3 regions of the Paenibacillus sp. YAE3 genome follow, and region 3 is predicted to be linked to each of the others. Evidence: riboswitches for the same ligand, from Rfam matches in the RefSeq annotation. Region 3 holds a riboswitch; each other region holds the start of a gene.
What was found. A riboswitch is a leader RNA that binds a small molecule or an ion and turns the genes downstream of it on or off. The one in region 3 is predicted to bind thiamine pyrophosphate.

Region 1 (10,613 bases), on a different contig from region 3:
ATGCAGATGGGCGTCGACGCGGTCAAATATGCCAAAACGCTGCTGCCTGAAGTGCAGTACTCCACCGAGGACGCTTCCAGGTCGGACTTCGAATATTTGTGGCAAACGATCGAGGCCGTCGTCAAAGCCGGCGCAACCATCATCAACGTGCCCGATACGGTCGGGTACGCCGTGCCGGAGGAGTTCGGCGAGCTGATCCGCAAAATCAACGAGCGGCTGAAAAACTTGAACGACAAGGTCATCCTGAGCGTCCACTGCCATAACGACCTGGGGCTGGCCACGGCCAATACGCTGAGCGCGATCCATAACGGCGCCGACAAAATCGAGGTGACGATCAACGGCCTGGGCGAACGGGCGGGCAATACCTCGCTGGAGGAAGTGGTCATGGGCCTGAAGGTCAGAGAAAACTATTACGGCTGCAAGACCAACATCCAAACGACCGAGCTGCTCAAAACGTCCAGATTGCTGACCCATTTGACGGGGCTGGACGTGCAGGTCAACAAGGCCATCACGGGCGAAAATGCTTTTGCCCATTCCTCCGGCATCCATCAGGACGGACTGCTGAAAGACCGCCAAGTGTACGAAATCATGACCCCGGAAGAGGTCGGCGGGGAAAGCATGGAACTGATTTTGACCGCCCGCTCGGGCCGCCATGCCTTCAAAAACGCGGTGGAGAAAATGGGTTTCGACGTCAGCAACGCGGAGGATTTCGAATTGCTGTTCGGCAAGTTCCTCGCGCTGGCGGACGCCAAAAAAGAAGTGTACGACCACGACGTCTTTTACCTGGTGACCAATCACCGTATGTTGGACGAAAGCGCAAGCGGCCATTTGTATGAGCTGGAATCGTTCCAGGTCGTCACCAACGACTTGTATCCAACGGCTACCGTCAAATTGAAAAAAGGCTCCGAAATATACAAAGACAGCGCGGTGGGCGACGGCCCGATCGATGCTTTGTACAGCGTGATCAAATCGCTCGTCGGGCTGGACGTGCAGCTGAAGGACTACAAAATCAACAGCCTGTCCCGAGGCAAAGAAGCCGTAGGCCGCGTCAACATCCGGGTCGAATACCAGGGCAAAATCTACTCCGGACGCGCCATGGACACGGACATCATCAAAGCAAGCGCGCTGGCGTTCCTGAACGGCATCAATGCCGTGCTGCTGGACGCTTCCGGGTCGGCGCCGGCCGCCAAGTAAAAATCATTGAGGAACATATGAAACAAGGAGGAACAGACATGGGCGAAATTCATGAAGGGGTGCAGCAGGTGCAAGCCCTGCTGTCCGAAATGGGGTACGGCCATACCGTCGTTTGGCTGCCGGATAGCGCCAGAACCGCCCAGGAGGCGGCCGAGGCGATCGGGTGCGAGGCGGCGCAAATCGCGAAATCGATCATTTTCCGCCTGCAAAGCTCTGGTCAGCTGCTGCTGGTTGTCGCAAGCGGAGCGAACCGCGTCAACGAAAAGCGAATCGCGGATTATGTACACGATACATTAGGCAAAGCCGATGCCGATTTCGTGCGCGAGCGGACGGGTTTTGTCATCGGCGGGGTCGCCCCGGTCGGGCACCGGGAAAAGATGATCACCATCATCGACGAGGATTTGCTGCAATTCCGGACGATATGGGCTGCGGCCGGGCATCCGAAAGCCGTGTTTCAGCTGACGCCGGGCGAGCTCGTCGCGATGACGAAAGGGCAAGTGATGCCCGTAAAATAAAACGAAGGATCAAATTGGCGCAAAAGGCAAGGCTTCCGCAGCATTGAGACGAGGGTACGAGGGGATTATCATAGAAGATGAACCGTACAGATACGATCAGGAGGAGATTATTCAACATGAACGATACGATATCTTTATTGATGAATCATCGCTCGATCCGAAAATTCAAGGACCAGCCGGTCACCGAGGAGCAGCTCCGAACCATCGTTTCCGCGGCCCAAATGGCTTCCACCTCTAGCAATGTGCAGGCGTACACCGTCATTGCGGCGACGGACCCGGAACTCAAAAAAAGATTGGCGGAGCTGGCGGGGAACCAGGCTTACGTGGAGCAATGCCCGGTATTTCTCGTCTGGTGCGCCGATTTGTACCGGCTGAAGCAGGTGACGGCAGAGCCGCTGCAGGGCCGGGAGTCGCATGAGGATACCACTGAAAACTTTATCGTCGCGACGGTGGACGCCGCGCTGGCGGCCCAAAACGCGGCCATTGCGGCGGAATCGCTCGGCCTGGGCATCGTTTACATCGGGGGCGTTCGCAACCGGATTGCCGAACTGTCCGAGCTGCTCGGTCTGCCTGAGTTGGTATACCCGGTGTTCGGCATGTGCGTCGGCGTTCCCGACCAGGAGCCGGGACAACGCCCGCGACTGCCGCTGCCGTCCGTGCTGCACTATAACGGCTATTCCAAGGAACAAAGCGTGGCCCCGGTCCGGGAATATGACGTGACGATGGCCGCATACCTGAAGGAGCGGACCGGCGGCAAAAGGGATGCGACTTGGTCGCAAGTGATGGCCGACCGATTGGGCGAGCCGATTCGCCTGCACATGAAGCCGTTTCTGGATGAGAAAGGATTCATGAAGAAATAAGCCGCCTGGCGCGCGGCCCGGTTAAATTCCGTAAAAACGCCTTGCGTTCGAATATAAGCGCTGCCGGGATTCTTGCAGGGAAAAGCCTTGGATCCGGCTCCATTCTTCCGCTACCGCGGCGGTCATCCGCGGATGGGTCATCTGCCCGTCGAACGGACCTTCAAACGGCCACGGGCCGTCGGTTTCGGACATGACCTGACCGGGAGGATAGACGCGGGCGAGTTCGCGGATTTCCGGCTCATAGGCGATATCCGGCGTGAAAGAAACGTAGTAGCCGTTTTCTGCCATACGCCGCACCGTAGCGGGCGAACCTTTGAACCAATGGAAATGGGCCCGCTTCACGCCGTACCGTTCAAGCAGGCGGCAGGCGACGTCGGCATCCTCGTATACCGCATGAAGCACGACCGGCTTGTCATGTTCCTTGGCGAAGGCGATAAACCGTTCCAGCAGCTCCTCGTAAGGTTTGCCGTCGAACGGCCGGCCGGCTTCTTCGGCTTCCTTGCGCGTATAATACGGTAGACCGACTTCGCCGACGGCGACCATGTCATCGGCATGCCTCCGCATCCAGGCCAGCAGCTCGTCCACGTCGCTTGGCGCCGGGACGGGCTGTTCCGGGTGGTATCCGAAGGCCGGATAGACCAGGGAAGGGTATTGCCGGGCGAGCCGCAGATTGCTGCGTGCGGATTCCAGGTGCATGGAAACGGTAATGACGCCTGCGATGCCGGCAGCCGGCAAGCCGGATAGGATGTCCCGCTGCTGGGCATGGTCGTAAGCATCCAGATGGATGTGGGCGTCGATCAGCGGAGCCGCCTTTTCGTCCCGGGAAGGTTCGGCTTGAACGCTGTCGGCCGGGCGGGCTGCAAACTGAGGATTCGAATTCGGTTCAGGAGCAAAATTCACGGGTAAAATCCCTCCTTATTCGTCGTTCATCATGCGAATTATTCATTGTATGAACATGATTATAACAAATAGGCTTCGAGGGCTCCCGAAAAGGTGCGTTTTTCCGGTATCAGCGATTTTCCGCGCCGACCTTCAGCATATGCTGATAATTCGGAGGCAGCTCGTAGGTTTGCAGATGGCGGAAAGCCGCCAGCTTGACTTTGTCGGGGAACAGCGGAGAAATTTCAATCGTCATCCGGTCTTTCCCGACGCCGATATGCGGTCCTAGAACAGGGGAGACCTCAAGCGTGACGGAGAAGTGAAAGCCCCGGTCTCCCGGACCGCCGTTGACCCGTGTGGCCTGAAGGATTTCGATTTCGTAGGGGTAAACGAGCGGATTCGCCGTCAGCAGGTTTTGGTAATAATCGTTTACGGCGTTTTGGATTTCGGGAAGAAGCAGCTCCAGCATCATGTCTTGGTACAGCTGCAGCTTCGGCTCTTTCGGCTGAAGCTCCTCCGCGGCGGCAGCGGCGGGGCAAGAAGACAGGAAAACGGACAAGAGCAGCACGGCCGATCGTAGTTGGGATTTCATCGTTTCACCTCGTATACAACGTTCCCCTGATTTGGATGAAAATATTCGGCTTGTAAAACGATTCGAACATGATCGGAGATCAAGAACATCATCGGGGATCTATACAAAACGGCCCGTGCATGGGTTCCTTCCGGAACGGCAAGCACGGGCCGTTTTTTATGCGGCCGAATCTTAAGTGGCTCCTTGCATTTTCAGCTGCTCTTCGCGCAGCCAGCCGGACAGCTCGCGTCTGAGCCGGATGAAATCGGGATGCTCGATGATGTCCTCGCGGCGCGGGCGTTGGAACGGCACGTCGATCTCGTGAAGCACCGAGGCGGGACGGCTCGAAAACACGTAAATACGGCTGGATAGCAGCAGCGCCTCTTCGATATTATGCGTAATAAAGAGCACCGAGCGGCGGCTCTCCTCCCAAATATCGAGCAGCCAGCGCTGCATGTCGCTGCGGGTCAGGGCATCGAGCGCGCTGAACGGCTCGTCGAGGCACATCAGCTCCTGCGGGCTGAGCAGGGCGCGCAGGAAAGCGGCCCGCTGCTGCATGCCGCCGGACAGCGTATGCGGATGGTTTTTCTCGAATCCGCCAAGCCCGACCTTACCGAGCCATCGGCGGGCATTTTCGCGGGCTTCCCGGTCAACCTTCCCTTGGACCTCCTGGGACAGCAGAACGTTGTCTTCGATCGTCCGCCATGGGAACAAGGCCGGCTGCTGCGGCATGTAGCTGATATGTCCCTGCTGGCCGGTTACGTCCGCGCCGTTCATGCGTATGCTGCCCGCATCCGGTTTGACGAGGCCGCCGATGATATGGAACAGCGTGCTTTTGCCGCTGCCGGACGGTCCGAGGATGGAGACGAATTCGCCTTTGCCCACGGTCAGCGTTACGTCGTCCAGCACCTGCAGCCGGCTTCGCTTGGACCGGAAGGTTTTGCTGATGCCGGCCGCTTCGAGGGCGGGAACGGTTTGATGATCGCCGGTTTCCAGGGCAGCCGGCTTTTGTTCCAGCGTTGACATAGGTTTAGCAGCTCCTTTCTTTTCCGGTATCAGTTTTCCTGTTTCGGTTTCCACCGTACAAGCCATTTTTCAAGCAGGGCGATGATGCCGAACAGGAGCAGGCTTAGCGCCACGATGATCATGATGGCGACAAACATGCGATCGGTGCGGTAGCCCGATTTTTGCAGCATCATATAGTATCCGATCCCCTTGTCGGCACCGATCCACTCCGCGATGACCGCTCCCATCACGCTGTACGTCGCCGCGATTTTGACGCCCGAAAAGATCGCGGGCAGCGCGTGCGGCAGCTCCAGTTTGGCGAAAATTTGCCGCTTGTTCGCGCCGATCATCCGCATGTAATTCAGCATGACCCGGTCGGTCTGCTTCAGTCCGCCCATCGTGGCGACGGCAACGGGGAAAAAGCAGACCAGGGTAATGACGATCAGCTTGGGCAGCAGCCCGAAGCCGAACCAGATCATCAGGAGCGGGGCAAGCGCGATGGTCGGAATGTTTTGGCTCAAAATGAGCAGCGGGTACAAGGCCGACTTGAGAAACGGGATCAGGTGCAGGATCAGCGCGATGATCAGCCCGACCGCCGTTCCGATGATAAATCCTTCGAGCGTCAGCCTCACCGTGGCCCCGACATGGCCCCACAGATCCCCGGCCCCAACTGCGGTTTCCTTGGCGATATCCACCGGGGAGGGGAGGATCCATTTTTCGATATGAAACAGCGAGGTGCTCAGTTCCCATGCGACCAAAAAGAAGAGGACCGCCACAAAGGGCGGCCATACGCTATTCCACCAACGTCTCATGGACGGTATTTCTCCGTAAGCCGCTCCATGCTGATGCCGCCGGGACGATGGGCGATTTTGATCTGGGAAATGATGCTTGGGCTGCCCGCCTCCACAAGAGCTTCATGCATGCGGCGCACGACGTCGAGCAATTCCTCGAGTTCGCCTTCCATCGTCGTTTCAAGCGGGTGCACCTCGTATTTGACGCCAGACTTTTGGATCACTTCGATGGCGCGGTCGACGTAATCGTAGGAATCCTCGTTGTTCGGCGTTTTTGGAATGACCTGTATGCTGAGCAGGGTATGAGCCATATCAATCACGTCCTTTTAAAATTTGATGATTGCTTTAAATCACGCAGCGGGTTCGCTTGGTACAGCGATCCTTACCTATTGCTGCGGCAAAAAGTCGTTCGTAAACGCGTTTTCGACGTCCAGCGGCTTGTCGAGCAGCTTATGCTCGTACATCCAATCCGAATATCCTTTCCATACCTGTTCCTTCTGCTCGCCCCAGCGCTTGGCGTCGTCCTGGTATTTCGGGCTGAGCCACTTCTGGCTGGCCATGACGAGATCCTTGTCGAGCTCGGGCACGGCTTTGATCAAGATGTTGGCTGCATCCTCGGGATGCTCAATCGCGAATTGATAACCTTTGGAGGTAGCGCGCATAAACGCTTTGACCAGCTCCGGATCTTCCTTGATCTGCTTTTCATTGGTGACGAGGACCGGCGTGTAATAATCCAGCTTGTCGGAGAAGTCTTTGACGTACAGCATATCGAGCGGCTCCTTGCGGAGCTCGGCTTCGATGCCGGTCCAGCCGTAGAAAATCCAGGCGAAATCGATGTCGCGTTTCACCGCCGTAAAATAATCCGCTTCGCCCATGTTGACGATTTTCAGCTTGCTGACGTCGGCCTTGTCGATGTCCATGATCGAATCGATCACGGCTTTTTCCACCGGGGAGCCCCAGCCGCCGTACGTTTTGCCTTCAAAATCCTTCGGCCGTTTGATGTTCCGGTCCACGGGCGCGGCAAAACCGGAAGTGTTATGCTGGATCACCGCCGCGATCGACACGAGCGGAACGCCTTGCGTGCGCGCTTGGGTGACGTTTTCCTGCACGCTCACGCCAAACGGCACCTTGCCCGATGCCACCATCGCCTCCGCGCCGCCGGCTCCCGGCTGCACGATGTCGACGTTCAGGCCTTCTTCTTGGTAGTACCCCTTTTCTTTGGCGACGTAGAGTCCCGTATGGTTCGTGTTCGGCGTCCAGTCCAGCACGACTTTGACATCCTTCAGCTTTTTGGGCTCGCCGCCGCCGGCCGAGGAGGTTTCCCCGGAAGGCGTTCCTTGGCCCGTCGTTTGGGCGTTTTTGCTTCCGCAAGCGGCCGTAACCAGCACAAGCAGGAATGCCAGCAAAAACAGTCCGATTTTTTTCGTTTTCATTGCGTTTCTCTCTCCCTTGTCCATTTAATCCCCTTCATTTTGCAAAAGAATCGCGTTTCCATATCTGGAGGCGAATCACGGGACCGCGGCCGTCTTTATTTTCGCCGGAAGGTCCGATCATTCAACAAAAAAAGCGCCCCGGATGCGGGACGCTTAAGGCGCAAGGATGACATGGCGAACGCCATGACGATGGCTTTTCCTACGCTGGCATTACCCAGATCAGGTTTAAGGGTCAGTATCTTGGAGGGATACAATCTCAGCCGGCCGATTCCAGCACCCCGGATTCTTATGAAGTTAACGGGTTATTACATTGGTATTATAGTCCTAAGCTCGGAATAATTCAACGCTTTCGGCCGCGCGGCTGGACAAGCCAGCGTATAAATGCCCGTAGAAATGCCACTATAAGGATGAAAGGAGTCTGGTTTTTACAGGGGGCTGAGGAAAATCAAAACAAGCATTTCGTTCATTCAAACGGTCATGATTTTGATGCTGAGCACCGGCCTGCTGAATCATGTCATCATCATTCCTATTTTGCTTGACGCGGCAAAACGGGACGCCTGGATTTCGGTGCTGCTGGCATGCGGACTCACGCTCGTATGGGCGGCATTTCTTTATGCGGGCATGGCGAAACTCAATAAACGCCATCTGTTCGATTGGTTGGCCAAAGCCTATCATCCGATCGTGGGCCGCGTTTTGGCCGTTTTCATTGGTTTGTACCTGTTTGCCATTTGCGCGGTAACGACCCGGGATACCGTATATTGGATTCATCTGACCTTCTCTCCCGAAACGCCCATTATGATCTTTTCGTTTCTGTTCCTTCTGATCTCGGCTTTAAACGCTTTTTTGGGCATTCAATCCGTTGCCAATACCGCGAGTTTATTGCTGCCGATGGTGATTGTGCTTGGCTTTTTTGTCATGTCGTTTAATATGCCCCACAAGGACTACTCCTTGCTGAAGCCGATGCTTGAACTTGGCATGGGGCCCGTGTGGAAGGGGACGCTTTATGCGGGGGCCGGCTTTGCCGAAGTCATCATGATCTTCTTTTTGCAGCATCATATCCGAACGCGCATAACCTATGTTTCCTTGGCCGTCACGGTTTTGCTTTTTTTAGGACTTACTCTGGGGCCCGTCATGGGCGCCATCGTCGAATTCGGGGCGGACGAAGCGGGCAAGCTCCGGTTTCCTGCTTACGAGCAATGGAGGCTCCTGAACATTGGCCGATACGTCGAGCATCTGGACTTTTTTAGCGTCTACCAATGGTTCTGCGGCGCATTTTTGAGAATTTCGCTCGCTTTGTTCCTCATTCTCGACGTTTTTCGGGTGAAGGGCAAAAAAGAGAAAGCGTGGGTGCTGGGGGGGATTTTTATCGCGATCCTGATCATCATGGCCGTTCCTTTCAGCGACCGGTATTTTATGAAGGCCCTGTCCGTCTATGTGCTTCCCGTATCGGTGTGGGGAATAGTGGCTTTTTCGGTGATCATCACGGGGCTGATCGGCTTGGCCCGGCGAAGGGGGAGAATATCGTGAAAAGCCGTGAACGAAAGGAAGCCCAGGCCATCGAAGGCATCGTTACGGAGCTGTTTGGATCAAGCTCGGATATCCGAAGAAAAACGATTCCGTTATCGGTACCGGGTTATTCGGTTCAGCTGATTTACTGCCAGGGATTGTCCGATACGGCAAGAGTGGAGCAATGGGTCGTGCCCGAACTGATGAATATACCGGAGCAGATCCTGCTGTCGGACGAGATGGATTGGCCGCGCAAAATTCCGTTCCCCATGGACCCGATCCCCGAGGACCAAAGGGAGGCGGCAATGAAAGAGACCGTGCTCGCGGGAGACCTTCTGCTGATCTTCGCGCCGTCGAACAGCTGCTACTCGATGATTATGACCAATGCGCCCAAACGGCAGCCGGAGGAGCCGAACACGGAGGTTTCGACGAGGGGGCCGAGGGACGGTTTTATCGAGGACTCGTACACCAATATCGCTTTGATCCGAAGACGGCTGAAGACCCATCTCCTTGCCGTCGAGGAGTTTACGATCGGTTCCGAAACGTCGACGAAAGTTCATCTTCTGTACCATAAGGAGACGATCCAGGAGCATGTCCTGCAGGAGATCCGAACGAAACTTTCCCGCGTGAACGTCAAAGGCCTTGTGAGCAACAGCCAACTCGAAGAGATATTGACGGGCTTCTCGCTTTTTCCGCTGATGACTTATACGGGAAGGCCGGACTATGCCGTCAACGCGCTGCTTCACGGGAAATTTGCGATCGTCATGAGCGGCGCTCCGACGGTGCTCATCGCCCCGGCGAGCTTCAACTTTCTGCTCAACTCCTCGGAGGACGCGCATCTCGTCAATGTCGTGGTTGCTTTTACGCGTTTTTTGCGGATTTGCGGCGTGCTGCTTTCCCTGTTCCTGCCGGGGTTTTGGATTGCGCTGACGACGTACCATCAGGACCAAATCCCTTTTACGCTGCTGGCGACCTTGGTGAATTCCAGGCAGGGCGTGCCGCTCCCGGCTCCTCTGGAGGCGATGGTGATGCTGCTGTTGTTCGAGATTTTCCGCGAAGCAGGCATGAGGCTACCTTCCGCGTTTGGACAGACCTTATCGGTCGTGGGCGGGCTGATCATCGGCCAAGCTGCCATCAGCGCAGGGATTGCGGGCCCGGGGACGATCGTCGTCATCGCCATATCGGTGCTTGCGACGTTTACTTTGGTGAACCAGTCCCTGGTCAACATCGTCAGTCTGTTTCGCATTCTCGTGCTTCTGATCAGCGGGCTGTTGGGGTTGTTCGGCACGCTGTTCTGCCTGCTGGCTTTGGTCCTGTTCATGGTCAACCTGCGCTCTTTCGGCACGTTCTATTTGTCTCCGGTAAGTCCTCCGAGATTCAGGGAGATGTATAAAATCCTGTTTCGGATGCCATGGGGAAAAGGCGAGTTCACCAGCAAGGCGGGGAAAAAGGGATGAAAAACGTGCGTTGGGTTCGCTGCCTCCTTGCCGCGGCGCTCTTGATCGTTCCGCTTACGGGCTGCTGGGGAGCAAGGGAAATCGAACACATGATTTACGTTAATACGATCGGGGTCGATTACGTTGAAAACCAGGTTGTCGTTTACATCCAAATGGTTAATTTCAGCGGCATCGCCAAAAAGGAGTCGGGACAGATGCAGCAGCAGAAGACCTCCGTCGGAAAAGCGGGAGGGGCTTCGTTCGATGAGGCGATTTTTAATTTGTACGCTTCCAGCCCGCAAAGGATCTCGTGGAGCAACGTAAAGTCGATCGTTTTCAGCGAGGCTGCCTTGAAGCATGGCATCGTGGATCAGGTGCTGGAGGTATGGGACCGTTATTACGAATTCCGGTATACCGTCTGGA
Region 2 (10,613 bases), on a different contig from region 3:
TTGTCTGCAATCGCGCCGGATTCCACGCTAAGCCCGGCAAGATGGCGGCTGCCGACCGCCCCTGCGCGGATGTGCTCCGACCCGATGCCCTCTGCCGCGATGATTTCCCCTCCGACGGAGCGGGGCGCGAGCTTGCTTGCGGTAACGCTCGCATCCGCCAGCTTCTCGGACGTAACGGAAGCAGACTCCAGTTGTCCCGTTCCGACGGCTCCCGCCGTAATATGGTGTTGTTTCACGGCCTGCCCGCCCAGATGGATGTCCTGAACGGAAGCCGGCTGCAATTGTCCGGACCCTACGCTGTTATCCGCTAAATGCCCCGCGGTAACGGCTCCCTGCCGAATATGGCGGCCGGAAACGGAATCAGGCGCAATCTGTCCTTCCTGTACGGCCCCCTGCCCCAAATGGCGTGTTTGGACCGCTTCGCTTGCGATTTTGCTCGGCAAAATGCTCTGATCGGCGATTTTGGAGGACGTGACGGTCTGATCCACGATATGGGCCGTGCTGACGGACTGCTCCTCCAGTTTCGAGGAGCCGATGCTTTGATCGGCAATGTGTGCCGCGGTAATTTCCCCCGCCCCGATATGCCGGCCTTGAATGCTGCCGTCCGCGAAATGGATGCCGAAAATGGATGACGGAGCTATGATGCCGCCGCCGATGGACCCCGGCTGAATATGGCTCGAGGTTACGGATCCCTCGGCCAGCTGGGCCGTGCCGATGCTTCCGGCCGCGATCTGCCCGCTTGAGATCGCACCGTCCGCAATCAGGTCGCCCGTCAGCGAACGTTCCCGGATGTGGATACCTTCAAGCGTTCGTTCCTTGATCTTTTCCCCGGTAATTCCGCCGTCGCGCAATTTGGAGGCCGTGACCGCGCCGTCCGCCAGCTTTGAGGTGTCCACCGCACCGCTTGCGAGATGGCGGGATTGGATGCTGGAGCCGGCGATTTTTTCCTCGGTGACGGCTTCATCCTGGATCAGCCGGCTCGAGACGACAAGCTCCGCGAGATGGCGCGTTTTGATCGAGCCGTCGGCGATTTTTTCCGATGCGATCGCTTGATCCTGCAGTTTGTCGGAGGTGATGCTGCCAGCGCGGATTTTTTCTCCGCCGATCGATTGGTCCCTCAGCTTGCTTCCGCCGAACGCGCCGTCCGCCACATGGTCTTCGATGATCGAATACGCCGCGATTTTGGAGGACGTTACCGCCCCGTCGGCCAAATGGACATGGGTGACGGCATAATCGGCGATCGCTTCGCCATCGACCGCGCCGGGCTTCAGTCTGGACGAATCGACCGCGCGGAATGCGATTTTGGAAGTGACAACCGCTCCGTCGCTCAAATCCTCGGCATAAATAAAGGGCTTCGCCGACTCCGGCAGCTTTTTCTCCGCAATCCATTCCTCGATCGTCTCCTGGGGCTCTAGAACGCTGATTCCAAGGGCCTCTGCCCCTGCATCCGGCGCTGCCGGAACTTCTTGCTGCTCAGCTTCATATTGCTGTTCTTCTGCCTCCGGCTCCACGGGGATCGCCGGCTCCGGCGGTGCCTCCGCAACGACCGATTTGATTTGAGCATGCGTTTCCTGGACTTTCGGTATAAGATCCAGTTTTGGTTTAGGTATCATTTCCAACTCATGAATATTCGGGTTATCCACGAAATAGCGGCGTCTGCCGTTTCTGTCGGGCTGTTTTTTACCCTTCTTTTTCAAGTACCCTCGCTCCCTTCCTGGCCGTAACATCCTTTGGCATCATATGCGCCCGGATGGGCCTTTGTCACAACGAGGCGAGCTTTTGCATCAGTTCATGCCATCTGGCGGCCGTCTGCTGCCATTGGAAGGACCGGGCGGCCCGCAAGCGCCCCGCTTGCCCCATTTCCCGCCGCAGCCGTTCATCGTTTAAAAGCCGGATCACGGCAGCGCCAAGCTGCTTTCCGAGGGAGGGAAGCGGCAGCACGATCCCGCTTTTCCCATTCTCTACGATTTCCGGGATCCCGCCGGCATCCGAAGCCACCACCGGAACCGCCGATGCCATCGCTTCCACGTTCACCAGGCCGAAGGCTTCGCCTTCCGCGGAAGGAACCGCCACGACATCGGCCAGATGGTACCAATACGATATCGCGGGGTACGGGACGAAGGGGATGAAGGTCACATGCCCGGGGTAAGGTTTTGCCAGATCGTGAAGATACCGTTCATAAGGATGAGGCCTGGCGGATTGGTAATACGGGCTGCCGACGATCAGCACCATGACGTCCGGCACGGCCCGCACCAGCTCAGGAAGAGCGGCAAGCAGATGATGCACGCCCTTGATCGGCAGCAGCCTTCCGGCATACATGACGATCCGCCTTCCCTGCCAGCCCCTGTCCCTCAGTTTGGCTTCGCGAAACGCCTCGGAGGACGGATTCCAGCGCGGGGTAAAGTCCTGGAGCCTGACTCCAAGCGGGTTGACGCTTATTTTATCCTGGAGCGCGGGATGGCGCGCGGTTACCTCATGCTTCAAATACATGCTGTTGACGACGATTCCGTCCAGCGGCTGCAGGACCCGGCCTGCCGACTCCCGATCCATGTACGGCGGCGAAATATAGGTAAGCGAATGAATGGACGACACCACCTTGCTGTCAGGCAAAGCTTCTTTAATCTTGCAGGCCAGAAGCGGACGGTTCTGCACGTCGACCACCCGCGGCCTCCACGCCGACAGGGCTTGGATCACGGCCGAAGCATAACGGGCGCCTCCGGGAAGGCGATGAACCGGAATCCCGCCGTCGATCGACCCGACGACAGGGCGTCCCGGCTCCCGGACTCCGTAAATTCTCGTATCGAAACCTGCCGGCACCATAGGGATCATCTGTTCCACCACCCGCTCCACGGAGCTGCTCCGTCCCGAAGGAATATAAAACGAACCCGGCGTTACGACGGCGGCTTTATGCTTTTCCACTTGCTGTCCCCTCCTTCCCATCAGGTTGAAGTGCCTGTTCGGTATATACATGCGACTGAACCTTCCCTTCTCTAGCCTATACAACCACGGGGGAGGGCGGTGACAAACGGGGAAGGCCCGAAGCCAAAATAGGCTGAAAACGAACGGACAAACGTCCCTTGCTGTCACGAAACCAGCGGCATAAACTATATCGACCGGGGGAACGCCATTCGGAAGGCACCGGCACCAAGTTTTACGCATCCTAAGAACACGGGCATCCATGGCGAGAGTTGAAAAACGACGATAAAGATACAGGAGGGATGAAATGTGTGGTTTTCTTATGTCGGGATTCTGTTGAATGCGGCTGTGCACCGGGGAATTCCGCATGGAACAACCGGGCAGGAATCCCTATCGAACTATGAGGAGGCCGCGCGGGTTTACGGTCTGATCCCCTGCTATATGCGGCTTCAGGATCTTGACCCGGACAACGGGCAGTGCAGCGCTTACGTGCTCAGGGACCATGCTTGGACGCTCGTGCGCATGCCGATCCCGCGCGTCATTCATAACCGGGCGATCTATTTGGACGCAGGGTCGCGGCAAAAAGTCGAATTCCTGCTCCGCCAGGGTTACGTTATCTTTAATGCTTTTAACCGCTATGGAAAAGATGAAATACATCATCTGCTCAAAAAAGACCCGCTGCTTGCGCCCCACCTCCCGGAAACGCAAAATGCCACATCCTCATCCATCACGGACATGATGCGGCATTACGACGATTTGGTCATGAAGCCCTGCGTCGGCAGCGTCGGCCGCGGCATATGGCGGCTCCGCCGGGCCGGGGCGGCCTGGAAGCTTACCTATTCCCCCAGCGGCCGATCCTCCGGCTGGAAAACGGTAACGCTGCATCAAAACCAGCTGCCGGCCATGCTGCGGAGACGGCTCGCGCGCATGCCTTACCTCGTACAGGAGCGCATCGCCCTGGCGGAGTACAAGGACCGGCCGTACGACCTGCGCGTTTCCGTGCAGCGGGGCATCAGCGGGCAATGGGAGATCACCGGTCTTTATGCAAAGGCGGCCTCCTCCCGTACCTTCGTTTCAAACGTGGCGCAAGGGGGCCGGGCTTTTCCCGCCGAAACCGTCCTTGCCGAAAGCCTTCCCGGTTTGGCGCCCGATGTCGTCTTGACGGACGTAAAACAGCTTGCCCTGCGGATCGCCGCAAGATTGGAGCTGCATCTTCCCTGGGCGGCCGACTTCGGGCTCGACATCGGCTTGTCGAAAACGGGGAAACCTTATTTTATCGAATGCAACGGACGCGATCAGCGTTACGGCTTCCGCAAGGCCGGCCTGAACGGGCTGTGGAAGGAAACGTACCGCAAACCCATGGCCTATGCGCGTTATCTTCTTGGGGACTGATGCCCGCTCCCTCGTTCCCTCATGTTTAGGAATGATAGCGGACATCGGCGATGCCGAACCACGGGAAGACGGCCGCGGCGGCATAAGCCGCGCATGGAGCGAGGGCAAGCAGCAGGACGGCGGCCGCGTCGGTCCATGAGACGTTCGACGGGTAGTAATAGGTTCGTTTTCCCCCGCCGTCAAACTGCTTCGCCTCCATCGCAACGGCTACCCGGTGGGCCCGGCGGATGCTCTGGGACAGGAGCGGCACGGCGTACAGCCGGACATGCTCCGCCATCCCCCTTAACCCTTTTCCGCGAACCGCGATCCCCCGTACCTGAAGCGCCTGCCTGCGGATCATAAATTCCTCCCACACCATCGGCAGCAGGCGGATCGAAGCCATAAAGCTGTAAGCAAACCGCGGGGCCAGCCTGAAATTTTGCATAAGGGCGTAAAACAGCTTTACGGACGGCGTCGTGCTGACAAAAAGCAACCCTTCGGCCGCAAACGCAATCGAGCGGAATCCCAGATGAAGCCCGCGATAAAAGCTTTCCTCCGAAATGCGAAAGAGCCCCCACTGCCACCACAACGTGTCCCCTTTCCCGAACAGGATCATCGTCATGGAGGAGGAGACGAAAAGAAAACCAAACGGCAGAACCAACAGAAGCGTCTTCCGGACCGGAAACCCGCCGAACGCGAATAATAGAACGGTATATACCAGCGCCTGGTACGCCGCGAAGTCGATGTTCCGCGTCAGCACCGTGACCAGGCACAACGCGACAAACAGGACGAGCTTGATGGCCGGATTGGTGCGCAGCAGCACCGTTTGCCGCGCCGGTTTCAGCAATTCGATCATGTGCCCGCCCGCCTTTCTGCCCGGTCGGCCTCGATCGCCGGACGTTCGGCAACCGCGCCGTCCAGCACCTCCCACACCTTCGTGGCAACACGCCGGGCGATGTTCTCTTCATGGGTGACCATCACGATGGCTGCTCCCTTTTCCTGCATCTCCAGGCAGTAATCGAGGATCGCAAACGTATTCCGGGCATCCTGGCCGAAGGTCGGTTCATCCAGCAAAAGGACAGGCTGCTCGCCCGCGACGGCGGCCGCCATGCTGAGCCTCCGTTTTTGGCCGGTGGAAAGCTGGTACGGATGGCGGCGTTCCAGCCCTTCCAAATGAAAGAATCGCAGCAACCCTCGCGCTTTCGCTTCGGCCTCGGCCTTCCCCGCTTCTTTCCCTTTCGCGGAAAAGCCGACTTCCTCCAGCACCGATTCCGCGACGAACTGGAATTCCGGGTTTTGGAACACGTAACCGATCCGGTCCGAGGGCGGACGAACAGCCCGGCGCGCTCTCCGGGAGGCGCCCTCCGTTTCCGGCATGGCCTCCCCGCATAACCGGTATTCCCCGCGAAAGCGCAGGAGCGACATCAGGCTGAGCAAAAGCGAGCTTTTGCCGGCCCCGTTCGGACCGACGACCGCGATAAAATCACCGGGATCGACCCGCGCCTCGTCTGCCCGCACCACGGGCCGGCCGGCCCGGAATCCCGCAAACCGCCGCAGCGTCAGAAGCGGAGCGGATGCGTCCGGCTCCAGCGGCTTCGCCGCTCCGCCCCGCCTCAGGTCAAGCACCTTGAAAAAATCCTCCCATACGCCCGGATACCAGATGCCGTACTGCTGCAGCTCCCGCCGGAAGGCGCCGAAAACCCATGCGGGAGGGCCGTCGCCGAGAACGCTCCCGTCGGGAGCCAGCAGGACGATCCGGTCCATCCGGTCCGCAATCTCTTCGATCCGGTGCTCCACGACGATTAAAGTCCGCCCTTCCGCCGCTTTCCAGACGGACTCCCACATCTGTTTTCTCCCCTCGGGGTCCAGGAGGGCGGACGGTTCGTCCAGAAAAATGACCTCGGGCTCCAGCAGCAGCACGGAGGCCAGCGCCAGCCGCTGCTTCATGCCTTGGGACAGGCTGTCTACCGGAACATGCAGCAGATCCGGACGCAAACCGACCGCTTCAAGGGCCCGGCGCATTTCGGGCACCATCCGTTCCCGCGGAATTCCGCGGTTTTCCAATACGAACGCCAGCTCCTCGTCGACGTATGGCATGCAAAACTGCGTATCCGGATCCTGGAACACGTACCCTCTGGAATCCGGCGCCACGATGCCTTCCGCTTTGATCGGCACCTCGATCACTTGCGGAATCAGCCCGCCGAGCACCTGCAGCAGCGTCGATTTGCCGCAGCCGCTGGGCCCGAGCAGCAGCACTTTCTCGCCGCGGCGAACGGACAGGGACAAATCCTTGAACACGAAAGACGGCTCTCCCGGAAATTTAAGCCTGAGCTTGCTGACTCCCGCCACGGTCTCCGGCCCGAACGGTTCTAAATCAAGCGACTCAATCATGGTCAAGCGCTTCATAATCCTTTTGGGTCACGGGCCGCAGCAGCTGCGTCACGCCGGTAGCCTCCAGCGCCTTCGCCAGCGCAAACGCCAAATATCCCGCCAAAATCGCGGAGCTGATGATTCGGAGCACGTATTTGAACAGCATCATCCCGAGCGTATAGTCCGTCACGTAACCAAAATAAACATCGACCGCAAACGAACCGAGCGCAGCGGCCGCGCCCGCAAATGCCGCCGTCCCCATCTTGAAGCTGCGGTAGCGCAGCAAGGCAAAAACCAGTTCCGCCGCAAGGCCTTGCGCGACGCTGTAAAGCACCAGCTGAACGCCCCATTCGCTGCCGAACAAAATTTCCACATGGGCCGCCGCCACCTCCGCCAACAGGGCAACGCCGGGTTTGCGAATCAGCAGCATGGCGAGCGTCGGCGCCAAAAACCAGACCCCGTACACCAGCTCATCGGCCTGAAAAAACAGCGGCTTGAACAGATCGTACACCGAGCTCCAAAAATGATAGACGACGCCAAGCACAAGCGACAGCAAAATCGTGACCAGCAAATCGCTCAGCCGCAGCCCTTTCCTTTTTTCCGCCTGAAGCACGTGATTCATCCTACATCTTCCTCTCTTCTTCGGTGAGCGGGAATGCGCAAAAATAGGCATGAAAAAAACCGCCCTGGATACGCAAAGAGAGACGGTTAAATAAGCCCAATCCATGGGCTTCTATCGCGAATTCTCTACGCTGGCATTATCCAGATCAGATTCCCGGTCAGCAGCGGATACAGCTGCAATCTCAGCCTGATTCACTCAAGCTCCCGCATCCCAATATGTAACGGACCGCCCTTCGCCAAAAAAACGAAGCATGCGAAAGCGTCCGGTTCCTGGTTCCAAAATACACCAATTCCGTGCCGGTTGGCAACAGAAAAAATTTTTCCTCGGCAGCCCCTGCCCTACTTCCCTCCCCCTGCATGCGGCCGTCCGTCTTGCGTTAGACCTTATTGATTTAACCGCTATTCTATGTCAATATATTTCAGAGTGTTCCAAAAATAGTATGCTGCGCATTTCGGATCCGGCCGAAATTCGGTGAAACCATAAGGCGGCCGCGAACGTTAACTCTATAAATCGACTCGAAGCACCATCCGAAGGGAGAAATAGCATGGCAAAACGATTGTTAAGGCTGATGACGGAGCTCTCCTCAAGAAAGTGGCTGTCCGCATTGATGGGGCGTTTTTCCCACAGCAGGCTCAGCAGGGGCGTCATCCCTTATTTTATAAAAAGCTATCAGATTCCGGCCGACGAAGCCGAAAAGGAAATCCACGAATACCGGACGCTGAACGAGTTTTTTTCGCGCCGGCTGAAGCCGGGCATGCGCCCGGTCGAGGAAGGGCCGAACGTGCTGACAAGCCCGGTCGACGCCAAAATAACGGCCATGGGCGACATTAGCGCGGGGACGATATTAAACGTCAAAGGCCAGGATTATTCCGTGGCGGAGCTGCTGAACTTTTCCCCCCATTTGGAGCTGTACAAACACGGCTATTTTTTTGTGCTTTATTTAAGCCCGACCGACTACCACCGCATCCATTCCCCCATTACGGGGGTGCGTACGGAAAGCGAGCATATCAAGGGCCGGGCTTATCCGGTCAACGAATTCGGCATGACCCGGATGAAATCGGTGCTGTGCCGGAACGAGCGGCTGATCACCTACATCGCCGGGGAATACGGCGAGGTCGCCGTCGTGAAGGTCGGCGCCATGAACGTCAGCAGCATCCGTTACGACGACGAATCCGTGTCCCGCTGGAACAACGGCGACGACCTGGCCTATTTCGAATTCGGCTCGACCGTCGTGCTGCTGACGCAGGACGGAACGTTTACGCCAAGGGCCGGCCTGAAGCCCGGGGACCACGTCCGGATGGGCCAGCTTCTCGGAACGCTTCACCCTCCGGTCCCGCGGGACAAGGGCTAAGATCCGCTTTCGTCCCGGCCCAGTACGGAAGCGATCATCTTTTGCAGCAAACGCCCCGGCAGGATCGCTTTGGCCCGGAGCGTCAGCCGGGTGCTCCCCGGCAGCGCGTACCGGAACGCGGGCCGCTTCATGCATGCGATACGCGCAACGAGTTCGGCTACCTCCTTCGGGTCGCCTCCTTGTCGTGCGCTTTTTCGCGAAAACGCCAGCACCTTGTCCATCATGGCCCGGTAAGGCGAACCTTCGGGAGCGCTCATTTGCGCGAACCCCTTGTCCCAAATCGGGGTTCCGTAGGCCCCGGGCTCTACCAGGACCACATCGATGCCGAAGGGTTTGGCTTCGAGCGCAAGGCATTCGCTGAAACCCTCTATGGCGAATTTCGAGGAAGCGTACGGCGCATATCCCGGAAATCCGATGCGGCCGCTGATGCTGCTCATCTGGATGATCCGGCCTTTCCCCCGCTCCCGCATGATCGGCAGCACCGCCTGCGTCACCCGCACCATGCCGTGAAAGTTCGTATCCATCTGTTCCTGCCAAATCGCGGCAGGCACCTCCTCGACGAAACCTCCGTAGGCCGTTCCGGCATTGTTGACCAGCACGTCCAACCGGCCGTACTGCCGGCGTATGTATGCCGCCGCGTCCGTCACGCCGGCGGCGTCGGTAACGTCCAGCCGCACGGCAACGATTTTCCCCTGCACCCCGGCTTGCGCCGCCGCGTCCATCAGCTCTGCCTGCGCCTCCATCCTCCGGATGCCTGCGATGACGGCGAATCCCCGCCGGGCAAGCTCAACCGCCGTCAGCAAACCGAAGCCGCTTGAACCGCCCGTTACCAGGGCTACCGGCTCCCCTTGCATTGTTTTCATGTTATCCCACCTTATACGGGAATCGCTTCGAACAGAAACGGCTTCCCGTCCAAATAATGCCGAAGGAGCGCCAGCGAATACGGCTTGCTTTCCCTCAGCTCCGCCGCTTCCCACGGATGCGGGGCATGGAAGCTCTGGTTTTCGATCAGCGCTTTGACAAAAAACGTTTCGAGCGCAGGAATGCAGCCCGGCTGGCCGGAAACGGGCCGCAGCCGCTCGTATCCTTCCATGAACCATTGGCGCTGCACAGGGTACAAGCCGATAAACGACTGCGCCAAATCATACAAATAGAAGCCGAAACCGCAGCGCCCGAAATCGATCGGATAAGGCTCCCCGCCTTTGAACACCATGTTTCCTTCATGGAAATCGCCGTGAATGAGGCCGAAGCTTTCGCGATCCCGCTGCATGCCGGACATATGGGCCGTCACTTTGGCGGCCGCCTGCTCATAAATCGCGTATTCGTCCGAGGTTAGAAAACTCCCATGATGCTGCTTGAGCCTGGCCGTCTCCCGCGCGAACGGCTCCCCGTCCCATACCGGGCGGACAAAGCCCTCGGCAGGCTTGAAACGGAGGGCTGCCCGGTGCATCTTCGCCAGCAGACCGCCCATGAGAAGGAGTTGCTCTTCGCTGTACTGTCCCTCCCAATGATCGCCATCGATCCAGCGAAGCACCGACACCTTCCAGCTTTGCCCCCGACCCGTCTCCACCTCGGTGACGTACGAGCCTTCGCGGTTCGGAACGCCCGTAGGGACCACAAGCCCCTCGACCCGCGCCAAATATTCGAGCCACTCCATTTCCGAAATGGTTTCCCTTGAGGATGCCGCTGCGGGATGCACGCGGAGCAAATACAACCTTCCGGCTTCATCTTCGATTTTATAGGTGACATGCTCCGACACCTGAATGAAATCCAGATGTTTTTCCTGAATATCGTAATGCTCCAGGGCAGCCGTCAGAGCCGCCTCCGCCTGAACGAGCAGCTGCCTTCTGCTGTCCTCCGAATCCGCATGAAACGCTTCGTTCATGGGTATCTCCCCCCTTGTTTTCGCTCTTTTGCCGTTTTTTTCTGTTCTATCATTACAAAATTCCATATAGCCAGCATAGCATACCGGGCCCGGAAATT
Region 3 (10,613 bases):
TGCCGGCCTCATCCATCCATACGTGGATGCGTTTCATGTAAGGGAACGGGCCAAAACGGCGCGCGAGCTGCTGGAGGGAATCGGAATGCTGCTGGCTGCGGGGGTTCCCGCAAACCGCATCGTGCTGAACGATCGGGCCGACGTCGCGGCTGCCGCCGGGGTGCGGGGCGTGCAGCTCGGGCATCACAGCCTGGATGTATCCGATGTGAAGAAGTGGTTTCCGCAGTTGCGGATCGGCCGGTCGGTCCATTCGCTGCACGAGGCCGTGGAGGCCGAGGAGAAAGGGGCGGATTACGTGATTTTCGGGCATGTCTATGCGACGGCATCCAAGCCCGGTTCTCCGGCCCGCGGACCTGGGGAACTGAGGCTGCTCGCGAGCCGCGTCCGCATTCCCGTTATCGCCATCGGCGGGGTGAAGCCGGCGAACGTGGCGGAGATACTTGAAGCCGGCGCGGCGGGCGTGGCTGTCATGAGCGGGATTTTGGAAGCGGCAGACCCGGTCAGCGCTGCTGCCGCTTATTATCAATGTTTACATAACGGGAGGGAAAACCATGGTCCATCAAGCTGACGTTGCTGACGTCGTCGTGGTCGGAGGCGGCGTCATCGGCGGTTCCATCGCGTACCATCTGGCAAAGAAGGGCAGGCGCGTATTGATTCTGGAGCGGGAGACAATCGGCTCCGGCGCGTCGGGCGCGGCGGCCGGCATGCTCGGCGCCCAGTCGGAGACGCACCGGGCGGACGTGCTGTTCGACCTCGCACGGCAGAGCCGGGCGATGTTTCCCCGGCTGGCGGAGGAGCTGAGGGAGCTTACCGGCATCGACATCGGACTGGTGCAGAAAGGGCTTTTGAAGGTGGCGTTGACGCCCGACCAGGCCGCCGATTGCCGGCGGATGATCGCCTCTCAACGCCAAGCAGGGGAAACGGCGGCGTGGCTTACGCCTGCTGAAGCTAACGAGTTGGAGCCTAACCTGACGGGCCGCATCGAAGGCGCGATGCGGATTCCCGGGGACGGGCAGGTGTCGGCGCCCGAATTGACGGCCGCCTATGTCCGGGCAGCCGTCATGCTCGGCGCCGAAGCCAAGGAGAATTGCAGCGTTCGTTCGCTGCGGCTGGAACGGGGGCGGGTTACCGGCGTCGTCACGGATGAAGGGACGATAAGCTGCGGACAGGCGGTCATCGCTGCAGGCGTCCACGGCCAGCGGCTGCTGGCGCAAGCGGGAATCGAAACCGGCGTATACCCGGTGAAAGGCGAATGCTTTTCGGTCGTAACGGAGGTCCCTTTGGTAAGCCATACCATATTCACCGACGGCTGTTATTTGGTGCCGAAGCGGGGAGGGAGACTCCTCGTCGGAGCTTCCATGGTCGAGCGCAACGATGAGCTGACGGTGTCCGTCGAAGGTTTGATGGGGCTGATGGCCAAAGCAGCCGCTCTCGTGCCGCGGATAACGGCTGCCAGGTGGGAGAAGGCGTGGGCAGGGCTGCGGCCGCAAACCCGCGACGGCCTCCCTTATCTCGGAGCGGCGGCAGGCTGCGACGGTTTGTTCGTCGCCGTAGGGCATTATCGCAACGGCGTACTGCTGAGCCCCATTACCGGGGCACTGATCGCCGAACAGATGAGCGGCGGGCAGCCCGCATTCGCAGGCTGGGAATCTTTTGCGCCCGAGCGGCATGGGGCCGTCAGGCAGCCGGAAGGGAGGGGCGTTCATGCTGGATCTGATCGTTAACGGGGAAGCCGTGCAGGTGCCGGAGTCGGTCGCGACGGTATCGCGGCTGTTGGAACATTTTGGCCTGGATCGGCAAGTCGTCGTCGTGGAAATCAACCAGGCCGTACTCGGGAAAAACGAACATGCGGACACGGCCGTCCGAAACGGAGACCGGATCGAGCTGGTGCATTTTGTGGGAGGAGGATAAGGAACATGTTAACTATCGGACCGCATCAATTTCAATCGAGATTGCTGCTGGGAACGGGGAAGTTCCCGGATTTTGAGGTGCAGAAGGCAGCCGTAAACGTATCCGGCGCCCAAATCTTGACGTTTGCCGTTCGGCGGATGAACATTTACGAACCGGACCAGCCTAATTTTTTGGAGATGATCGACATCGAACGGTTTACGCTGCTGCCCAATACGGCGGGCGCGCGGACGGCGGAGGAAGCGGTGCGCATCGCAAGGCTCGCCAAAGCCTCCGGATTATGCGACATGATCAAGGTCGAGGTGATCGGCGACATGAAGACGCTGCTTCCCGATCCGATCGAAACGCTGCGGGCTTCGGAAATGCTCCTGGAGGAAGGATTCATCGTGCTGCCCTACACGTCGGACGACGTGCTGCTGGCGAAGCGGCTGCAGGAACTCGGCGTGCACGCGGTGATGCCGGGAGCATCGCCGATCGGCTCCGGCCAAGGAATCGTGAACCCCTTGAACTTGAGCCTTATCATCGAGCAATCTACCGTGCCCGTCATCGTCGACGCCGGCATCGGCACGCCGTCGGACGCGGCCGTCGCCATGGAGCTTGGCGCCGACGGCGTGCTGCTTAATTCGGCGGTTTCGGGCGCCAAGGACCCGGTAAAAATGGCCCTCGCCATGAAGCTCGCCATCGAAGCGGGGCGGCTCGGCTACGAAGCCGGCCGCATTCCGAAAAAGCGCTGCGGGACCGCCAGCAGCCCGCTCGAGGGAATCAGCGTCACATGAGCGGGGACGGGATGCATAACGATCGGTATTCGAGGCAAGCGTTGTTCCCCCAAATCGGTCCGGACGGCCAGCGGAAGCTTGGAGAGGGGCATGTCCTGATCGTCGGCGCGGGAGCGCTGGGGTCGGTAAGCGCGGAAACGCTTGTGCGCGCAGGCGTAGGCACCGTCACCATCGTGGACCGCGACTACGTGGAGACGAGCAATCTGCAGCGGCAGCAGCTGTACTGCGAAGAAGACGCCCTGCTGCGCCTGCCGAAAGCGGCGGCGGCCAAAGCCCGCCTGGAACGCATCAATTCGGACATCGACATCCGGGCCGTCGTCGCCGACGCCGCCGCTGCGGAAATCGAAGGGCTGGCGCAGGGCGTGGACGTCATCCTCGACGGGACGGACAACTTCGAGACGCGGCTCGTGATCAACGATTTGTCCCAGAAGCTGGGCATTCCATGGATTTACGGCGCTTGCGTCGGCAGTTACGGCATAACCTTCACGATCGTGCCCGGCCGAACGCCATGCCTCTACTGTTTGCTTGGGACGGTGCCGACCGGCGGCGCAACTTGCGATACGGCCGGCGTCATCGCTCCGGCGGCGCAAATGGTCGCGGCTTACCAAGCCTCCGAAGCGCTTAAGCTGTTGGTAGGCGATCGGGATGCTTTGCACGGCAAGCTCGTTTCGTTCGATTTATGGACGGGCGCCCATGCCGCGATCCGGGTCGGGGGCATGAAGAAGCCGGATTGCCCGTCATGCGGAAAACACCGCACCCACCCGTACCTGCAGCCGGCCAATCAGTCCCGGACAGCCGTGTTGTGCGGCCGGGATACGGTGCAAATTCGTCCGCACGCACCGGTCCGGCGCGATTTGAAGGAGCTGGCGCGCAGATTGTCCCGGCTGGGCGGCGAGGTCAAGGAGAACCCGTATCTCGTGTCTTTTGCGGCGGGAGGATGCCGGTTGACGGTTTTTTGGGACGGGCGGGTTCTCGTGCACGGAACGAAGGACATCGCGGAAGCCAAAAGCTTGTACCACCGCTATTTAGGCTGAGTCCGAAGGGGCGGAGGGAACATTCGGCGCCGATGTTTCCGGTTTGACAAGCGGCGGCTTGAAGGATAAAGTAAAGGGTGAAAAACGAACTTCATACGAAATCCACTGGGGGAGCCGCGAGCAAGCGGCTGAGACAAGGATGCTTGGACCCTTTGAACCTGATCCGGATCATACCGGCGTAGGGAAGTGGAACGGACTTCGCCTATCCCATGCCTTTTCATGCTGATAGCGTTTCGGAGCCGCTCCATTTCGGGGCGGCTTTTTTGAGTTTGATCGGCCGCTTCCGGCTTCTTCTTGTTTGGATTTCATCCAAATTCATTCGGAGGTGTTGGCATGACCCGTTTTACCGATGAGCTTCGAAACGAAGCGGATCCGATTTTTCGCGCCATTTTTGACCATCCGTTCGTGCGCGGCATTGCGGAGGGAACTTTGCGGAAGGAGCAGCTGATCCATTACGTGAAGCAGGATTTCGAGTATTTGAACGCCTATATCCAGTTATACGGAATCGCGATCTCGAAATGCGACAGCCGCGACACGATGGCCCTTTTTAACGAGCAAATTTCGTTCATCTTGCACAGCGAAACGCATCCGCACAACAATTTTTGCAGCGTGGCGGGCGTTTCGTACGAACAATTGCAGGGTTACCCGCTTGCCCCGTCGGCGAACCATTATGTCCGCCACATGCTGAGCGTGGCCCATGGAGGAACGCTTGAGGATATTTTGGCGGCGATGCTGCCGTGCCCTTGGACGTATACGGAGATCGGCGCCAAATTGCTGGCGGAAGTGAAGCCGGACCGTTCCCATCCGTTTTACGATTGGATGCACTTTTACGGCCGCTTCGAAGGCGGGATTACGGATAAGATGCGTCTGCTGCTGGACGAGCGGGCGCAAGGTTTGTCTTCCGACCGGAAAAAACGTCTCAAGGAGCATTTCGCGGCAAGCTGCCGTCTGGAGTACATGTTCTGGGACATGGCATATACGCTGGAAGAATGGCCGGTTCCCATGATCCCGGCGGAAGGGGTGGGACGATGATCGAGGATATGCAGCATTTGCCCGGCATCGTCAAGCGGCGCAGGCCTCTCGTGCACAACATCACGAATATGGTGGTGACGAATTTTACGGCGAACGGATTGCTGGCGATCGGAGCGTCCCCCGTCATGGCCTATGCCCGGAAGGAAGTTGCTGATATGGCGAAAATAGCGGGCGCGCTGGTGTTGAACCTGGGCACGCTCAGCGCCGGGCTGGTCGAAGCCGCAATCATTGCCGGCCGGTCGGCGAATTTGCACGGAGTGCCGGTGATTCTCGATCCGGTAGGTGCAGGCGCCACTCCGTTCCGGACGAAAGCCGCCCTGGAGATTCTGCGGGAAGTCCGCGTCGCCTTGGTTCGCGGCAATGCGGCCGAAATCGCGAACCTGATCGGCGAAACGGCGGCCATCAAAGGCGTGGATGCGGAAGAGTCCGAATCGGAGCCTTCGGTCGACCTCGCGGTGCGGGCCGCCTGCCGTCTCGGCAGCGTCGTGGCGATCACCGGTCGGGAGGACGTCATTACGGACGGATTGAAGGGATACGTGGTCCGGGGCGGACATCCGATGCTCACCCGCGTAACCGGGACGGGTTGCCTGTTGACGTCGGTCATCGGCGCGTTTGCCGCCGTTGAAACGGATTTGTTGACGGCCGGGGCGGCTGCGCTTGCCTTTTACGGGGCGGCGGCATCGCGGGCGTACGCGGCGGCAGGCGGCCGCGGGCCGGGAAGCTTTCAAGCCGCGTTCCTTGACGCCTTGTCCGAAATGGATCAATATCCGCTTCCGGAAGAGGCGCTTAGCGAGCACCCGGTTTCGGCCGGAAGGGGGTTCGTGCAATGAGCGTTCCGAAAGCCTTGACGATAGCCGGTTCCGACAGCGGCGGCGGAGCCGGAATCCAGGCCGACCTGAAAACGTTCCAGGAGCTCGGCGCATTCGGAATGTCGGCGATTACGGCGGTTACGATCCAAAACACGCTGGGCGTGGACGGCGTCTATCCGCTGCCGGCCGCAGCCGTTGCCGGGCAAATCCATGCCGTGGGGACGGATCTTGGCCCGGACGCGGTCAAAACGGGCATGCTGTTCAGCGCCGACATTATCGAAGCGGTTGCGGATCAGATCGAAACATTCGGATGGAACCGGGTAGTCGTCGATCCGGTCATGATCGCCAAAGGCGGGGCGGAACTGCTGCGGGACGATGCCGTCGAGGCGTTGACGCGCAGGCTGCTGCCGCTTGCGCTCATCGTCACGCCGAATATACCGGAGGCGGAAGTGCTTGCCGGGCGGCCGATTGCCTCGATGGAGGAGCGCCGCGAAGCAGCAATAACAATCGCGGAGTTCGGCGTCAAAATGGTCGTCATTAAAGGGGGCCACGATCCGGCGTCGGACGAGGCCGTCGACCTGCTGTACGACGGGGAGTCGTTTACGGAGATCGCGCGGCCCAGAATAGCGACGAAACATACGCACGGAACGGGCTGCACGTTTTCCGCGGCCATCGCGGCCGAACTTGCGAAAGGGGCGTCCCCTGGCGAAGCCGTACATACCGCAAGGGATTACATCCAGGCCGCCATCGAGGAGGCGCTTGGCATCGGAGGAGGCAGCGGCCCGACCAATCATTGGGCGTACCGGCGCAGGAAGGAGATGGTCCGGTGAAACGCTTTGAACCGACCGACTTGAAGGAAAGGCTGAAGCTTTATCTTGTCGTCGGCAGCGTCAATTGCAGGCAAGATGCGGCGGAGGTCGTGGAGGAAGCCATCCGGGGCGGGGTCACGATGGTACAGCTTCGCGAGAAAGGGCGAAATGCGCTCGCGGGGAACGCCAAGGCCGAGCTGGGCGGACGCATCCTTGCGGTTTGCCGGCGATACGGCGTGCCGCTTATCGTCAATGACGACGTCGACCTGGCGCTTGCTTTGGACGCCGACGGCGTGCACATCGGACAAGAGGACGAGCCGGCGGACCGGGTGAGGGAACGCATCGGGAACAAAATTTTGGGCTTGTCCGTGCATACGCTTGAAGAAGCCAAGCTGGGCGCGGAGCTGAGTGCCGATTATTTCGGGGTCGGCCCGGTTTTTCCGACCGTTTCCAAAGAGGATGCCCGCCCGGTTCAAGGCACGGCAATGCTGCGGAATATCCGGCGGATGCATGCGGCCATGCCGGTCGTCGGCATCGGAGGCATTACCGCAGCCCGCGCCCCTGAGGTGATTCAAGCGGGGGCGGACGGCATCGCGGTCATTTCGGCGATTACGCAAACGCCCGATCCGTACCTGGCGGCGATGGAGCTGTCCCGCGCGTTGACCGTATCCATGGCTGGACGAAATCCCCAAGCTTAACATATCCCGGTTTGACGTCCCGAAGGATGGATCCGGAATCCTTGATGATCGCGGATATGAATCCAACAACAAGGTAACGCTGCGCATCAGCTCGAGCATGTACCGCATGACAGGGCATGTTGCACCGAAAAGGAAAACCATGCATACGGTTTCGCTTACAGGCTGAATTGGAAAGGGGTCATTCGAAGATGAACGCACTCAAACTTACCGCCCGGTTCAGTCCGGGCCGTCCGGGGCAAAATAGGGAAGGATTCGCCAATGCTTCGGCAGAAGGGAATCCGTCATTTACAATCCGCTCCTTTATTTGTTAAAGTAAAGGGCGGATTCCCTCATAAACAGGGTTCATTTCATTCTACAGTATGTACAATCCTGGCACGGAAAGAAGGCAGAACATGACGGAAGCAATGTTGTCCCCTTTGGTTAAAACCTTGGACCTCCAGCCCCATCCCGAGGGCGGTTGGTACAAGGAGCTTTGGAAATCTTCGTTCGAGATTCCTCAAGCGGTGCTTGACGCCAAATATTCGGGTTCGCGGCCGGCGGCCACGTCCATTTATTTCCTGCTGCACCCGAACGAATTTTCGAAATGGCATCGTGTCTACTCCGACGAATTGTGGCTGTGGCATGCCGGAAGCCCGCTGCAGCTCGTGCTTGGCGGAGACGGAGAGAACCCGGGAGAGCGGAAGGAAATCGTGCTTGGCATGGACCTGGAGAAAGGACAAGTTCCCCAAGCTTTGGTGCCGGCCAACGTATGGCAGGAAGCGCGCCCGCTTGGGAACGAACCGGTGCTCGTCTCCTGCGTCGTATCGCCCGGCTTTCATTTCGACGATTTTACGATGATCGATTAACACAGCGGTCCAGCGCCTGAATAGGAAACCCTGCTTGCAATCCACGTTGCGGCAGGGTTTTTGCGTTTTTCGCCGAACAAGGCGATATCGCTTCCCCATCCCCCCGACCCAGGCAACTTCCCAAGAATTGTTGAACTTTCCCTCACGGATGAAGTATATTACATCATGTTATAATGTAACCGATTCCACATACGGAATGAACGCCGATACGGGGGATATAAACATGAAGAAGTTGATGATGATCTACATTTTGCTTATCGCCGCTTTCGTCGGATATGTCGTGATGTACCGGCTTGAAGACCAGCGCCGCAGCAACGCCTGGCAGGACGGGGGCCTGCACGGCAGCATCGGCGAAAATTATGTCATGGTCACCTTTCAATCCGGGATGGAATATTGGAAAAACATTCTTAAAGGATTCGAAGACGGAGGCGATGCCCTTGGCGTCTCCGTCGATTATCGCGGCTCCACGCAATATGACGTAAAGGAGCAGATCACGGTGCTGGAGCAGGTCATCGCCAAAAAACCGGCAGGCATTGCGTTGTCCGCCATCGACTCCAGGGCGTTGACCTCGACGATCAACAAGGCGGTGGACGCCGGCATTCCCGTCGTTTTGTTCGACGCCGACGCTCCGGACAGCAAAGCTTATTCATTCCTCGCCACGAACAATTACGACGCGGGGGCCGCGGCCGCCGACCAAATGGCCCTCATTTTGGGGCGGGAAGGCGAGGTCGGGATCATTACGCAGCCCGGACAGCAGAACCATGACGACCGGATGTCAGGGTTCCGCGACACGATCGCCGCCAAATATCCGGCCATGTCGGTCGTGGACGTCAAGGAGGGGAAGGGCGATACGATGATTGCCAAAAACGGCGCGTCGGAAATGCTAAAAAAACATCCGGCGTTAAAAGGCATCTTCGCCACGGAAGCGAGCGGCGGAGCCGGGGCGGCGGATGCGGTCATCGCCGCGAACAAAACCGGCAAGGTCAAAATCATCGGATTCGATACGAATAAGGCCACCTTGGACCGGATTTCCGACGGAACGATTTCGGCCACGATCGCCCAAGGCACTTGGAACATGGGGTATTGGTCGCTGCAGTATCTGTTTCATCTGCACCACGGTCTGACGGTCCCCGCCCCGACGCTCGGGAATGACGTTTCTCCCCTGCCGCCGCGGGTGGACACGGGGGTAACGATCGTAACCCGGGAGAATGTGAAGGATTATTATGCGAAATAAACGGAAGGGAACATGGAGGGACAAGTTGATGCAGTGGGGCCGCTTCAGCGACTTGCCGCTCCGGTACAAGCTTAGCGTCCTGTTTCTGATGGTCGGCATCCTGCCGTCGATCGCGCTCGGCGTGCTGGTCAACTTCACGGTGAACCGGATCGTGGACCAGCAGGTGACGGCGAACACGATCCAATTGATCGGCAAGGTGAACCAAACGCTTGATAACGATATGGAGAACCTGCAAAACATCACGTACCTGATCGGGTTCGATCCGAAGATCAAACGGTTTCTGGACGGCCGGATGCCTTCGGCTCGCGGCGGCACGGCGGCAGGCGGGCAAAAGCCGGTGCTTGACGATAAAAACGGCGAGTTGTACGCGGTTAAGCAGTATTTGCAAGGGTTTACGACGCTTTACCCCGAGATTGCGGCGATCCTGGTCGTAAACGGCAGCGGGGATTACGTCAGCAACGAAATGTATGCCCGGTCTCCGGAGAACTTGACGCGCGATGACTGGTACATGGAAGCGGCCAAACATGAAGGTTTGTTTACGGTGCTTGGCCATCCGCAGCAGCGCAACGTAACGACCCATGTCCATTATGCGAATGACGAGCTGGTTTCGGTCGTCCGTTCGTTTGTGGATCCCGATACCCGCAAGGTTACCGGGGCGGTGCTGATCGACCTGAAGCTGCGGGCGGTTGCGAAGGCGGTCCGCGATGTGACGCTTGGGAAAAACGGGTATCTTATGGTGACGGAAAAAAACGGCGCCCCGATCTATGCGCCGGACGACCCTCTCGTACCGGAGGTGCCTTCGGCCTGGTTTCCACAACAGGATAGCGGCGCGTTCGTAAAGGAGGCGGGGGGACGCCGCCTGCAATTCATCTACGGCACGTCCTCGTTTACGGGGTGGCGGACCATCGGCGTCTTCGAAACGAATGAAGCGATATATGAGGTCCGGGAAATCCGTTTTTATCTCATTTGCTTTTTGTTCGTCGTTTGCCTGTTCGGCCTTACGGCTTCCTATACGCTTTCCCAGTCCATTTCCCGGCCGATCCGCCAGCTGATGTCTTTCATGCAAAAGGCCGAATCCGGGGATCTGACCGTCCGCTACCTTCGGCACCGGCAGGACGAGGTCGGGATGCTGGGACGCAGCTTTAACCGCATGCTGCTGGAAATACGCAAGCTCATCAAACTGAACGAGCTGCGCGAGCGGCAGAAGCGCGAAGCCGAGCTGCGAAGCCTGCAGGCGCATATCAAACCGCATTTTTTGTACAATACGCTCGATACGATCCATTGGATGGCCAAGAAAAAAGGGGCGGACGACGTGTCCGACATGGTCGAGTCGCTGTCCACGCTTTTCCGGATCGGACTCAGCAAGGGAAGCGACATCATCCCGATCCGGGACGAGTGGACGCATATATCGAGTTACCTGCAAATCCAGAAAACAAGGTACCGCGACAGGCTGCGATGCGATTTCCTG

Region 1: it holds a riboswitch for thiamine pyrophosphate, as region 3 does, so the genes downstream of both, AC27KL_RS01715 (ABC transporter substrate-binding protein) here and tenA (thiaminase II) in region 3, are expected to answer to the same signal.
Region 2: it holds a riboswitch for thiamine pyrophosphate, as region 3 does, so the genes downstream of both, AC27KL_RS13550 (ECF transporter S component) here and tenA (thiaminase II) in region 3, are expected to answer to the same signal.

Annotation. Positions count from the first base shown of each region.
Region 1 is NZ_BAAIYF010000001.1:374,355-384,967, reverse strand. Features, by position in the region: gene AC27KL_RS01755 (2-isopropylmalate synthase) at 1-1,194, shown strand, start outside; gene AC27KL_RS01750 (YbaK/EbsC family protein) at 1,233-1,709, shown strand; gene nfsA (oxygen-insensitive NADPH nitroreductase) at 1,826-2,569, shown strand; gene AC27KL_RS01740 (TatD family hydrolase) at 2,591-3,370, opposite strand; gene AC27KL_RS01735 (DUF3888 domain-containing protein) at 3,579-4,040, opposite strand; gene AC27KL_RS01730 (ABC transporter ATP-binding protein) at 4,212-5,045, opposite strand; gene AC27KL_RS01725 (ABC transporter permease) at 5,075-5,836, opposite strand; gene AC27KL_RS01720 (MTH1187 family thiamine-binding protein) at 5,833-6,126, opposite strand; gene AC27KL_RS01715 (ABC transporter substrate-binding protein) at 6,202-7,248, opposite strand; TPP riboswitch at 7,428-7,539, opposite strand; gene AC27KL_RS01710 (GerAB/ArcD/ProY family transporter) at 7,735-8,775, shown strand; gene AC27KL_RS01705 (spore germination protein) at 8,772-10,211, shown strand; gene AC27KL_RS01700 (Ger(x)C family spore germination protein) at 10,208-10,613, shown strand, end outside.
Region 2 is NZ_BAAIYF010000006.1:163,096-173,708, forward strand. Features, by position in the region: gene AC27KL_RS13525 (WIAG-tail domain) at 1-1,697, opposite strand, end outside; gene AC27KL_RS13530 (glycosyltransferase family 4 protein) at 1,762-2,919, opposite strand; gene AC27KL_RS13535 (YheC/YheD family endospore coat-associated protein) at 3,226-4,308, shown strand; gene AC27KL_RS13540 (energy-coupling factor transporter transmembrane component T family protein) at 4,334-5,140, opposite strand; gene AC27KL_RS13545 (ABC transporter ATP-binding protein) at 5,140-6,678, opposite strand; gene AC27KL_RS13550 (ECF transporter S component) at 6,671-7,279, opposite strand; TPP riboswitch at 7,385-7,496, opposite strand; gene asd (archaetidylserine decarboxylase) at 7,824-8,630, shown strand; gene AC27KL_RS13560 (SDR family oxidoreductase) at 8,627-9,493, opposite strand; gene AC27KL_RS13565 (phosphotransferase enzyme family protein) at 9,505-10,515, opposite strand.
Region 3 is NZ_BAAIYF010000010.1:186,847-197,459, forward strand. Features, by position in the region: gene tenI (thiazole tautomerase TenI) at 1-568, shown strand, start outside; gene thiO (glycine oxidase ThiO) at 552-1,724, shown strand; gene thiS (sulfur carrier protein ThiS) at 1,705-1,911, shown strand; gene AC27KL_RS20080 (thiazole synthase) at 1,917-2,684, shown strand; gene AC27KL_RS20085 (ThiF family adenylyltransferase) at 2,696-3,718, shown strand; TPP riboswitch at 3,816-3,920, shown strand; gene tenA (thiaminase II) at 4,052-4,750, shown strand; gene thiM (hydroxyethylthiazole kinase) at 4,747-5,580, shown strand; gene thiD (bifunctional hydroxymethylpyrimidine kinase/phosphomethylpyrimidine kinase) at 5,577-6,389, shown strand; gene thiE (thiamine phosphate synthase) at 6,386-7,066, shown strand; gene AC27KL_RS20110 (cupin domain-containing protein) at 7,459-7,911, shown strand; gene AC27KL_RS20115 (substrate-binding domain-containing protein) at 8,135-9,145, shown strand; gene AC27KL_RS20120 (cache domain-containing sensor histidine kinase) at 9,135-10,613, shown strand, end outside.